2 regions of the Adhaeribacter sp. genome follow, and region 1 is predicted to be linked to the other one. Evidence: riboswitches for the same ligand, from Rfam matches in the RefSeq annotation. Region 1 holds a riboswitch; the other holds the start of a gene.
The links. Region 1 has a riboswitch for S-adenosylmethionine ahead of ACO1R6_RS06370 (O-succinylhomoserine sulfhydrylase). Riboswitches for the same ligand answer to the same signal wherever they lie in the genome.
Positions count from the first base shown of each region.

Region 2: linked by a shared signal. The riboswitch ahead of ACO1R6_RS04425 (O-acetylhomoserine aminocarboxypropyltransferase/cysteine synthase family protein) and the one ahead of ACO1R6_RS06370 (O-succinylhomoserine sulfhydrylase) in region 1 are both predicted to bind S-adenosylmethionine.

Region 1 is NZ_JBMQUD010000038.1:30,995-37,072, reverse strand. It holds gene ACO1R6_RS06380 (NADPH-dependent FMN reductase) at 1-98, shown strand, start outside; gene ACO1R6_RS06375 (TSUP family transporter) at 217-1,767, shown strand; SAM riboswitch class I at 2,047-2,149, shown strand; gene ACO1R6_RS06370 (O-succinylhomoserine sulfhydrylase) at 2,161-3,327, shown strand; gene ACO1R6_RS06365 (PhzF family phenazine biosynthesis protein) at 3,755-4,657, shown strand; gene ACO1R6_RS06360 (sensor histidine kinase) at 4,837-5,988, shown strand.
Region 2 is NZ_JBMQUD010000025.1:72,302-78,379, reverse strand. It holds gene ACO1R6_RS04445 (hypothetical protein) at 1-445, shown strand, start outside; gene ACO1R6_RS04440 (nucleoside deaminase) at 519-965, shown strand; gene ACO1R6_RS04435 (superoxide dismutase) at 1,020-1,628, shown strand; gene ACO1R6_RS04430 (NupC/NupG family nucleoside CNT transporter) at 1,715-3,013, opposite strand; SAM riboswitch class I at 3,309-3,410, shown strand; gene ACO1R6_RS04425 (O-acetylhomoserine aminocarboxypropyltransferase/cysteine synthase family protein) at 3,647-4,993, shown strand; gene metX (homoserine O-acetyltransferase MetX) at 5,173-6,078, shown strand, end outside.

The DNA of each region.
Region 1 (6,078 bases):
AAATAACCGATGAAAATACCAGACTGGCTATTCAGAGGCTAGTAGCATCTTTTCTACAAACGATTACACCGCAAGTTGCTGTGGAGCATATTATTTAAATTTTTTATTCTAAGCTGATATACTTACTTAGTATTTGGGATGTAATCAACCAAAAGTAATATTACTTACCACAGTCTAACTCCTGAACAGCTAATACATTGCCAAAAATATACTTCTGTGTTACCCGAAACTGAGCGCCAGACAACTGCTACTGAAAACCATTTATTCCCGGTTTTTCTGAAACTACACGAACTGCACACCCTGATTGTAGGTGGTGGTTTTGTGGGCGAAGAAAAAGCCACGGCCGTTTTACGCAACAGCCCCGATGCCCGCGTAACCTTGGTTGCACCCGAAATAAGACCCGAAATACAAGCTTTAACGGCGCACCACCCGCACCTGACGCTAATCTATAAGCCATTTGCCGAAAGTGATTTAGATGGTAAAGATTTGGTGATTGCCGCTACCAACGACAAGGCCGTAAACACCTACGTAAAGCAAGTGGCCAGAGCCCGCAAAATATTAGCCAACGTAGCCGATACCCCGCAGGAATGCGATTTTTACCTGAGCTCGATTGTGCAGAAAGGTAATTTAAAAATTGCCATTTCTACCAACGGCAAATCGCCCACGGTAGCCAAACGGGTTAAGGAAGTCTTAAACGAAACGTTTCCGGCCGAAATGGATAACCTGCTCCAGAATATTGAGCGCATCCGCACCACCCTAAAAGGCGATTTTGCCGAAAAAGTAAAACAACTAAATGCCGTTACGGCCTCTCTGGCACCCGATGCACCAGTCCTGCCGGCTCCTACTCCTGCCGCCACCACACCGGTAACACCCGCCAAAGTGCCATTTATTAAACACAGCTGGCGGTATCGCTTGCTGCTGGCTTTTTCGGCGGTGGGTTTTATGGTGCTGGGCCATTTGCTGTTCAGCTTTTTGCCCATGGCGGTAATTGGCGACTACGCTTTGCAAGCGGCCAACAGTATTGATTCCAGTATTTTGTATTTTATACTAGGTGGTTTTATTGCCCAAATGATTGATGGGGCTTTGGGTATGGCTTACGGCGTAAGCGCGACTACTTTTCTGCTATCGTTTGGGGTGCCGCCGGCGGCCGTTAGTGCCAGCGTACACGCCTCCGAAATATTTACCAGCGGCGTATCGGGCCTTATGCACCTGCGTTTTGGTAACGTAAACAACAAATTATTTAAAACTCTTTTGCTACCGGGCGTTTTAGGGGCTATTCTGGGGGCTTATGTTTTATCATCCGCCGAAGAATACGCTTATATTATTAAACCGGTAGTAGCTGTTTATACCTTGTGCTTAGGTTTTATTATCATTCGGAAAGCCATCCGCAAAACCGTACAGAAGCGGCGCATCCGCAAAATGGGTTTATTAGCGGTTACCGGTGGCTTTTTAGATTCAGTAGGCGGCGGTGGCTGGGGCCCCATTGTTTCGTCGTCGCTGATTGCCAGCGGCCGGCACCCGTTGTATACCATTGGCTCGGTAAACCTTACGGAGTTCTTTGTGTCTTTTGCCAGTTCGGTTACGTTTATTACCTTAATTGGCTTCTCGCACTGGCAAGTGGTGCTGGGCTTGGTGTTGGGTGGTATGGTAGCCGCGCCGTTTGCTGCCCTAATTGCCCGCCGCCTACCCGTAAAAACCATGATGATTGTGGTGGGTTTAGTCGTAATTATTCTGAGCCTGCGTAATATTTATACTTCGGTGTTTTAGGTTCCCTAATTACAAGATCCAGAAAAGATAAAGTTAACGCCCTAATTCTTTTTTATCACGCTGATGTTATGTGTAGAGTGCTTCGCTAACTCTACGCACAACCTAGGGCATAAAATAGGTATAACGCCAACCTGAAGCAACAGTATTAAATAAGATAGCTTTTACTCTAAACCAGTTATTTGCTGAATTAAATTACAATTAAATTCTGTTTTAATTCAAAAGTCTTGATAAAAGGTGCTTACTTTGCAGCCAAATTTCCCTTTCCTGATTTTAAGGATTGATTTATAAAGAAGAGGCGAGAGAATAGGCTCGCAGACCCTCTGGCAACCGCAACCTACATGAAAGGTGCCAATTCCTAACCCAGCTATGGGAAATATAAATTATTTAAACTACATGAATAAAGAAACACAAGTAATCCGTACCCAGGCCGAGCGTACCCAAAACCGGGAACATTCCACGCCGCTTTACTTAACCTCCAGTTTTACCTTCGAAAGCGCCGAACAAGGCCGGGCGCTGTTTGCCGACGAACAGGAAGGCAATATTTATTCCCGGTTCTCAAACCCCAATACCTCTGAATTTATCGATCGGCTTTGCGTAATGGAAGGTGCCGAAGACGGTTTTGCCTTTGCTACTGGTATGGGGGCGGTTTTTACCGGTTTTGGCGCCTTATTACAAGCCGGCGACCATATTCTGGCTTCACGATCGGTGTTTGGTTCCACGCACCAGTTGCTTACCAAGGTGTTGCCCAAGTGGGGCATTACCAGCTCTTACGCCGATGCCGCCAAACCCGAAGAATGGGAAAGCCTGATCCAGGAAAACACCAAATTAATATACATCGAAACGCCTTCTAACCCACAGTTAGAACTAATTGATATGGAGTGGCTGGGTAACCTATGCCGCAAGCACAATATTATCTTTAGCGTAGATAATTGCTTTGCCACGCCTTATCTGCAAACGCCCATAGATTATGGCGCCGATTTGGTAATTCATTCGGCTACTAAATATATTGATGGCCAAGGACGTGTTTTGGGGGGAGCCATTGTGGGCCGCAAAGATTTAATCTCCGAGATTCGCTTCTTTTCGCGCCATACCGGTCCGGCTTTGTCGCCGTTTAACGCCTGGGTGTTATCTAAGAGCCTCGAAACCTTGCCGTTGCGTATGGATCGCCATTGTGCCAATGCCTTAGCCTTAGCCCGGCACCTGGAAACCAGTCCCGAAATGGAGTTGGTGTTGTACCCGATGCTGCCTTCGCATCCGCAGCACGAACTCGCCAAAAAACAAATGAAACAAGGCGGTGGCATTGTAACTTTTGTGGTACAGGGTGGTTACGAGCGGGCCCAGAAATTTATGGATTCCCTCAAAATTGCCTCTAAAACCGCTAACCTCGGCGACAGCCGCACTACCGTTACGCACCCGGCTTCTATGACCCACTCTAAACTTACCCCCGCCGAACGGGAAGCCGTAGGTATTTACGATGGCCTTATCCGGATTTCGGTAGGTTTGGAAAACATCGACGATATTATCCAGGATATTACCCAGGCTTTAGAAGCTTCCGCTTAAAACCGCATCTTAGCTTATTTTCTGTTAGAGCTAATCTAAACAGAGCAGCTAGTTAACCTGGTTAGCAGCTACCATGCAATGGTATCCTGAAGTAGACTAAAGAGTTATAATATGTAATCTGTTTCCCCGGCCTGTCTCCTGACAGGCCGGAAGTTTATTAGCCGCTTACCACCCATCACCTACTCGTGTTATCCTGTCGGGGAATAGGCCAAGGTAGAGGAGAAGGATTTGGTAGAAGGCTTTTCAAATAATCGCAAAGTTTTCTCTTCAACGTTAATACCGTACGGTTTAGTTAAGGCTATCTTAAGTATGCCGTCAAAAATATTCCTTTGCCTAGCCATTAACTTTAATCAGTAGCTAAATTTTTCATTTACTACGCCTCCCGCTAAAGCAAGCGGCAAAGCAGTAAAACCCAACCAGTAAACTTATGAAAAAGCTGCATTACTATTTGGCCGATGTATTTACCGACCGTGTTTTTGGCGGCAACCAGTTAGCGATTTTTCCAGCAGGCCAGGAAGTACCGGAACACCTGATGCAAAAAATAGCCAAGGAACTCAATCTTTCCGAAACAACTTTTGTATTGCCACCCACTAACCCGAGCAATGATATTAAACTGCGCATTTTTACCCCTGGTGCCGAGCTGCCCATGGCGGGCCACCCCACTATAGGTACGGCGTTTGTGTTGCTGCAAAAAGAATATTTAAAACCCACCGGCAATCGCTTAATATTTGAAGAAGGTGTGGGCAATATTTGGGTTGATTTCCAAATGCATGAGAATCAGTTAGGACTGATAACCATGACCCAGCCCCTACCGCAATTTGGCACCACCGTTACCCAACCCCAAGTTCTGGCCGATTTACTGTCGCTAAATCCTACTGATATACTTCCGGGGTTTCCGGCTCAAACTATCTCGTGCGGGGTGCCTTTTTTCTACGTGCCCCTTAAATCTATTGCTGCGGTAAAAAGAGCCAAGCTGCGGCTGGATGTTCTGGAAAATCAACTTAACTACCTGGGTACGCAAAATGTATTTATATTTTCTACCGAAACCGAACAGGCTACCAGCACGGTACACGGCCGCATGTTTTCGCCGGCTCTGGGTATTCCCGAAGATCCCGCTACTGGTAGTGCCTGCGGCCCGCTGGGCTGTTACCTGGTACACTACGGCTTGGTGCCGGCCCAGCCGCAAGCGCAAATTGTTTGCGAACAAGGTTTCGAGATGGGCCGCCCCAGTTTGTTGCATATTACCATTGGGCAGGCAAATGAGCAGATTAACCTGGTAAAAGTAGGTGGTAAAAGTGCTTTGGTGGGCGAAGGCTACCTGTACTTGTAATTATTTAGCCGGCCAAAACCAGCGCAATATTTTAGGTCAGGTTGCAGGCCTTCTATTCCGGTAGATGCCTGCTCCTTTTATCCTGGTTTTTCATTATTTTGCATGTAATAATTGCCTGTTTGTAAACTGCCTTATTTTACTTTGCCAACCAGGTGTAGCTTTACCTAAACCTTAAAGTTATGAACAAATTTCCGCACCTGTCGCGCTACCTAGAATTATTGCTGCACCTGTTATTCTGGCTTTTTATCAGCGGCATAATCTGGCATACCTACCAAAACTACTGGCAAAACCAGTTTAACAGCACTTATGTAGAGATACCCGGCATAGACGGCGAAACAAAAAGTATGATGGAGGCCATGCGCCCCAACCGGAACCTAGACCTGCTGATCCGATATTTTATTTTAATATTTTTTAAGGCTGTTTTCTTTTACCTAAACGTTTTCCTGATTTTTCCGCGCTACCGGCAATCCGAGTCCAAATGGAAATTAATACTGTCGGTGGGTATCAATTTATTCTGGGCGTCTTTGGCTGAATTACTGCTGATGAAATTTTTTCAGCGGGAAGTTTTTGCCCTGCATTTTAATTACGACTGGCGCGAACGCTATGATTTTGTTGATGAAGGACTAATTCCTTTTCTGGCCGTTTTGGGGGGCAGCTATATTTATTGGGCTGCCCGGCAATGGCTTTTGGTAAAAGACGATGTGCAGAAGCTAGGCAAAACCAACGCCGAATTGGCTTTGCTCAAAAACCAGGTAAATCCGCATTTTTTGTTTAACACGCTTAATAATTTGTTCTCGATGGCCATTGAGCGCCACGCCGACGATTTAGCAGAGAGCATTTCGCAACTTACCCATTTAATGCGCTACTCTATTTACGATAGCCAGGTACAGTACATTGAGTTGCACCGCGAAGTAGAATATTTAGAGAACTATATAAAACTACAGAAACTGCGGTTTGCTTCCGAAGATGCGGTTGCCATTAGGTTTAATGTTTACGGCGATACCCAAAGCGTAAGGATAGCGCCCATGCTGCTCATTAATTTTGTAGAGAACGCTTTTAAACACGGCGTTAGCCTTAAACAACCATCGGTTATAAATATTGCCTTAACCACCACCGACGACCAGATTTCTTTTACCGTCGAGAACTCTATTTACCGGCAAAACAAAGAAAGTGCGGTGCAACACGCCGGCTTTGGCCTGGACCACACCAAAAAGCTACTGGAAATGCAGTACCCGCTCCGGCACCAACTCCAGATAACCGAAGAAAATGGTTTGTACAAAGTAGCTTTAACTTTAAAACTCCAGAAAACCAAAGTAGAAGTAATGGCGTGAGAGAGTTATGAGTGAAGAGTTAAAAGTTATGAGTTATGAGTTAAAATATTCTGATAAAAGCTAGCAGAAAACAAAACGCAAATATCTATC
Region 2 (6,078 bases), on a different contig from region 1:
AGATTTTGTGGTTATGCCGGATGATGCCATTGCTTCTAAATATCCGTCGCCGCGAAAGCCTTTGGCCGCCTATAGCAGCAACAATGGCCAGATTGATTTTATTCTTACCGAAAGGCCCAGCATGTTTCATCAGAATGATTTAAAAATGGTGCAGGATTTTTACAAAGCCAGCATCAATAACAAATATTCTGAAGTTAAATTTATCCGCAACGAAATAAAAAAAGTTAAGAACCAGGAATTTGTGGTTTTTGAGTTTACTTCTGTAATGCGCGACGAAGAAGCCCGTAGTAAAAAATTTGCTCCTATCCGGCGCTATACCATTGTGCAGTACACCATTGCCAAAGAAAAACTTTTAATATTTACCTTTAACGTACCCATAGATTTAAAAGAAGCCTGGCAGGAAACTGCCCACAAAATTATGCAGTCAATTAAAGTTAGTGCATAACCCTACAAGGGCTAAGGCACGTACTATAATTGTTTATCAGTCTTATTTTTCCATATAAACCCTTTTTTGCTTAGTGCTTACTATTTTTAGCGACGAATATTTTATGCGGGAGGCTTACAAACAAGCTTTATACGCCAAAGAAGAAGGGGAAATTCCGATTGGGGCTGTGGTGGTTTGCGGTAACAAAATTATTGCCAAGGCTTATAACCAAACCGAAAAACTAAACGATGTAACGGCCCACGCCGAAATTTTGGCTATTACCGCCGCCTCTAATAATATTGGTAACAAATACCTGAAAGATTGTACGTTGTATGTTACCGTAGAGCCCTGTGTAATGTGTGCCGGAGCCAGTTACTGGGCGCAACTTAAACGGGTAGTATTTGCCACCCCCGATGTTAAAAGAGGCTTCCGGCGCTTCGGCGGCCAATTATTACACCCTAAAACCGAACTGGAAACAGGCATTCTGGCGCACGAATGCGCTAATCTAATGTCAGAATTCTTTTTGAATAAACGGATATAGCCTCTATATTTGACCTGCAAGCAAAATATATTCTAACCTTTAAAAGATAAAACTATGGCTTTTGAATTACCTCAGCTACCCTATGCTTACGATGCACTGGAGCCCCACATTGATAGCCAAACGATGGAAATTCATCATACAAAACACCATCAGGCTTATACCACTAATTTAAATAACGCTATCCAGGGTACCGACCTGGAAGGTAAATCGATAGAAGAAATTTTACAGCAGATTAGCCAGGCGCCGGCGGCCGTGCGCAACAATGGTGGTGGTTATTATAACCATAATTTGTTCTGGAAAATACTTTCACCGAACGGTGGCGGCGAGCCAACCGGCCCGGTTGCCGAAGCTATTAAAAATTCTTTTGGCTCATATGAGAAATTTAAAGAAGAATTTACCAAAGCCGCTACTACCCGTTTTGGTTCTGGCTGGGCCTGGCTTTGCAAAATGGAGGGCAATTCTCTGCAAATTTGTTCCAGCGCCAACCAAGACAACCCGCTTATGGATGTAGATAGCTGTAACGGTTTCCCGATACTGGGCTTAGATGTTTGGGAACATGCTTATTACTTAAAATACCAGAATCGTCGGCCAGATTATATTAACGCCTTTTTTAACGTAATTAACTGGGACGAAGTAAACCGCCGGTTTACCGAAGGCAATTAAGTATAGCTCCCTTCAGGCATAATAAGAAAGCCCATCTGGTTAGATGGGCTTTCTTATTATGCTATAACAGTGGGTATAAAAGCCAGTTAAATGGAATATAATATTCCGGCTACGGTAGCCGTCATTAAACACGCAATAGAAGCCCCTAACAGAGCATACAATCCTAAACGCGATAAATTACCTTGCTGGTTGGGAGCCATGCTGCCAATACCACCTATTTGGATGGCAATAGAGCTAAAGTTAGAAAAGCCACATAACGCGTACGTAGCCATTACCACCGATTTAGGGCTAAGGGTGCCTGCCGCCTTCATTTTAGATAAATCTAAATAAGCCACAAATTCATTAATAGCAGTTTTCTGCCCCAGTAAACTCCCTACTTGCAGGGTATCTACCCACGGAATGCCAATTAAAAAAGCAAATACCCGGAATATTTGGCCCAACAGGTATTGAAAAGAAAGTCCGCTAAACTGACCGCTCGTGCTGTTTACAATTACGTCGTTTAACCCCGATACGCTACCTACTTTTAATAAGATATAATTAAGCAAAGCAATTATGGCAATAAAAGCCAGCAGCATGCCGCCCACGTTAGCCGCCAGCCGCAAACCATCGGCGGCTCCAATAGACATAGCATCGATAATATTTACCCCCAATGCTTCTTTGTTAACCTCTAATTGGGTATTAATTTTTTCTTCTTCTGTTTCGGGCACCAGCATTTTAGCCAATACAATTCCGGCCGGGGCATTCATAACCGAAGCCGTTAGCAAATGCGCCGCAAAAACAGTTTGCTGAACCGGATCGCTGCCGCCTAAGAAAGAAACATAAGCAGCCAGTACTCCACCCGCCAGCGTGGCCATGCCACCCGTCATGAGGCACATTAACTCCGATTTAGTCATGCTGGCAATAAATGGCCGTACCAGGAGCGGTGCTTCGGTTTGGCCCAGAAAAATATTGCCGGCGGCCGATAAACTCTCGGCTCCCGACAACCTCATGCCTTTAGACATAATCCAGGCAATACCGTAAACTATCTTTTGCAAAACGCCCAGATAGTATAAACCCGCCGATACGGTTGAAAAGAAAATGATAGTAGGTAATACGTTAAAAGCAAAAATATACCCCAGGCCACCATTTTGGGCGGGGTCGGCGAGGCTACCAAATAAAAATTGGGCACCCGCACTGGAAAAGCTCAGAAGTTTTACAAAAACACGGCTTAAAAATTCAAAAATACCGGATATAAAAGCCACTTTGGTTACCAAGGCACCAAATAAAATTTGTAAAAACACCCCCACGCCTACTAGTCGCCAGTTTATTCTTTTTCTATTTGTTGAAAAAATATAGCCAATACCTAGTAAAACGAGTAAGCCCAGGAGGCCTCTTACTATTTCCATAAATTGCAGGTCCAATAAAAGGACAAAAGTACTTTATATCGCGGTTAAAACAAATATCATTAAAAGCGCTGCAGGCAAAAAAAGTATAATTCTGGCACTAAACTTTTATACTTAATACACAGCTAATTTGTAGTAAATTAATCCTAATTATTTATTTAACTTATCTGGCTAAAGACATATTTTCTTAGTTACACCAGCAAGCGCCTTTATTAAATTTTTAGCAAAAAATTAGAAAGCTCCATAGAAATTTATTTTATTTGCAACAGTATTACCCTTTCCTGATTTATTAAGGATTGATTTATAAAGAAGAGGCGAGAGAATAGGCTCCGGGACCCTCTGGCAACCTCACCCGACTGAAAGGTGCCAAATCCTATCCCAGCAATGGGAAATATAAATTAAGAACAACATGAAAAAACTTTCTTTCTTAGCCAGTGCGCCCGATGCCGTTTACCTGGCACCCAATGACCTTATGGTATCTGTTTACCTACCTGTAACAAGTTGTTGTTGCTGTTGTAGCCCCCAGCAACCTTAAGGTTTATACCTTTTCTGTGCGTATTATGCATTTTACCGTTATAAACAAAAACGGCCTTTTTATTAGAATCAAAAAATAACCTGATCCCCAAAAGAAAATATATGTCAAACCAAAGCCTTAATTTCGAAACGCTGCAATTACACGCCGGCCAGGAAGTAGATCCCACCACTGGTTCACGGGCCGTGCCTATTTACCAAACCTCTTCTTATGTTTTTAAAAATGCCGAGCATGGCGCCAATCTATTTGCCTTAAAAGAGTTTGGCAATATTTATACCCGGATTATGAACCCCACTACCGATGTGTTTGAAAAACGGGTAGCGGCTTTAGAAGGAGGTGTAGCCGGTTTAGCTGTGGCTTCGGGCCAGGCCGCCCAATTTATTGCTTTAAATAATATTTTAGAGCCCGGCGATAATTTTGTGAGTACTTCGTTTTTATACGGTGGTACCTACAACCAATTTAAAGTAGCTTTTAAGCGCCTGGGCATTGAGGTACGTTTTGCTGACGGCGATAATCCGGAAAGCTTTGCCCGCTTAATCGATGATAAAACCAAGGCGCTTTACCTGGAAACCATTGGCAACCCCGGCTTTAATATTCCGGATTTTGAAGCCATTGCGGCCCTCGCTGAACAACACGATTTACCTTTAATTGTAGATAATACATTTGGTGCGGCTGGCTATTTATTCCGCCCCTTGGAGCACGGCGCACATATTGTGGTACAATCGGCTACCAAATGGATTGGCGGCCACGGTACCAGCATTGGCGGCGTTATTGTAGACGGCGGTAAATACGATTTTAATAAACCTAAATACCCGCAGTTCTCTATGCCGGCCGAAGGCTACCACGGTTTGGTATTTGGCGATGTATTCGGCCCCAATGGTCCGTTTGGCAATATTCAGTTTGCTATAAGAGCGCGGGTAGAAGGTCTGCGGGATTTTGGCCCGGCCATTAGTCCGTTTAACTCTTTCCTGCTGTTACAGGGCCTGGAAACTTTATCGTTGCGGGTACAGCGCCACGTAGAAAATGCCCTGGAGCTGGCTAACTGGCTGGAACAGCACCCCGATGTAGAAAGCGTAAATTATCCGGGTTTGGCCAGCAGCCCTTATTACCAATTAGCGAATAAATATTTAAAACGCGGGTACGGTGCTATGCTGTCGTTTAACCTTAAAGGCAGTAAAGCCAACGCTACCACATTTATTGATAGCTTAAGCCTGATAAGTCATTTAGCCAACGTAGGCGATGCCAAAACCCTGATTATTCAGCCATCGGCTACTACCCACCAGCAGTTAAACGAGCAGGAGCAGAAAAATGCCGGCGTAACTCCTACCCTGCTGCGCATTTCGGTAGGTCTGGAGCACATCGACGATATTAAAGCCGATTTAGAACAAGCTTTTCAGAAAGTACGGAGCGCTGCACAAGAAACGTTAGCAACCGCAGATTCTAAAAATTAATACCGGCAGCAAAACATCTAAATAAATTATTTATTGGTGGGCAACTTAACCTTGGTTAAACTTGCCCACCGGTAAACAAACCAAACACTTGATAAAACAAATTATTTATTCCTGCATAAATGGGTGGTGTAGCTTGCCACCGCATTTATGTTTTAATATCAGTTTCTATACCCAATAGCATGCCGCAGGAAATATTTAAGCACCCGTACCCTTTCGCGCTGGAGAGCGGGCAAATTTTACCCGAAATCCAGATTACGTACCATACTTACGGGAAATTAAATCAGAAGAAAGATAACGTTATTTGGGTGTGTCACGCCTTAACGGCTAACTCAGATGTACTGGATTGGTGGAAAGGATTATTTGGCGACGGCAATTTATTTAACCCGCAAGAACACTTTATTATTTGCGCCAATGTGCTGGGCTCCTGTTACGGCACTACCGGTCCTTTAAGCCTAAACCCCGTTACCAACCAGCCTTACTGCCAGGCTTTTCCGCAAATTACCATTCGGGATATGGCCGAGGCCCACGATTTATTACGTCGCCACCTGGAAATTGAACAGATTCATACGTTAATTGGCGGTTCTTTGGGCGGCCAGCAAGCTTTAGAATTTGCTATTCTGAAACCACAGCATATAAAAAATTTAATTGTTGTGGCCACCAATGCCTTTCATTCGCCGTGGGGTATTGGTTTTAACGAGGCCCAACGCCTGGCTATTTTCGCCGACGAAACTTACCGGCAAAATATTCCGTCCGGGGGGCGCAATGGTTTAAAAGCCGCTCGCGCTGTTGCTTTACTTAGTTACCGCAATTACGACACCTATTCTAAAACTCAGTTCGAAACCGACTTATCTAAAACCGATAATTTCCGGGCCAGCTCTTACCAGAACTATCAAGGCGATAAACTGGTAAACCGTTTTGATGCGTACGCTTATGTTTCGCTAAGCCGCTCCATGGATTCGCACAACGTAGGCCGGCACCGGGGCAGCGTAGAGGCCGCTCTGGCCGAGGTAAAAGCTAAAACCTTGGTAATTGGTATCAGTTCCGATGTTTTGTTTCCGGTATCGGAACAGAAATATATAGCGGCG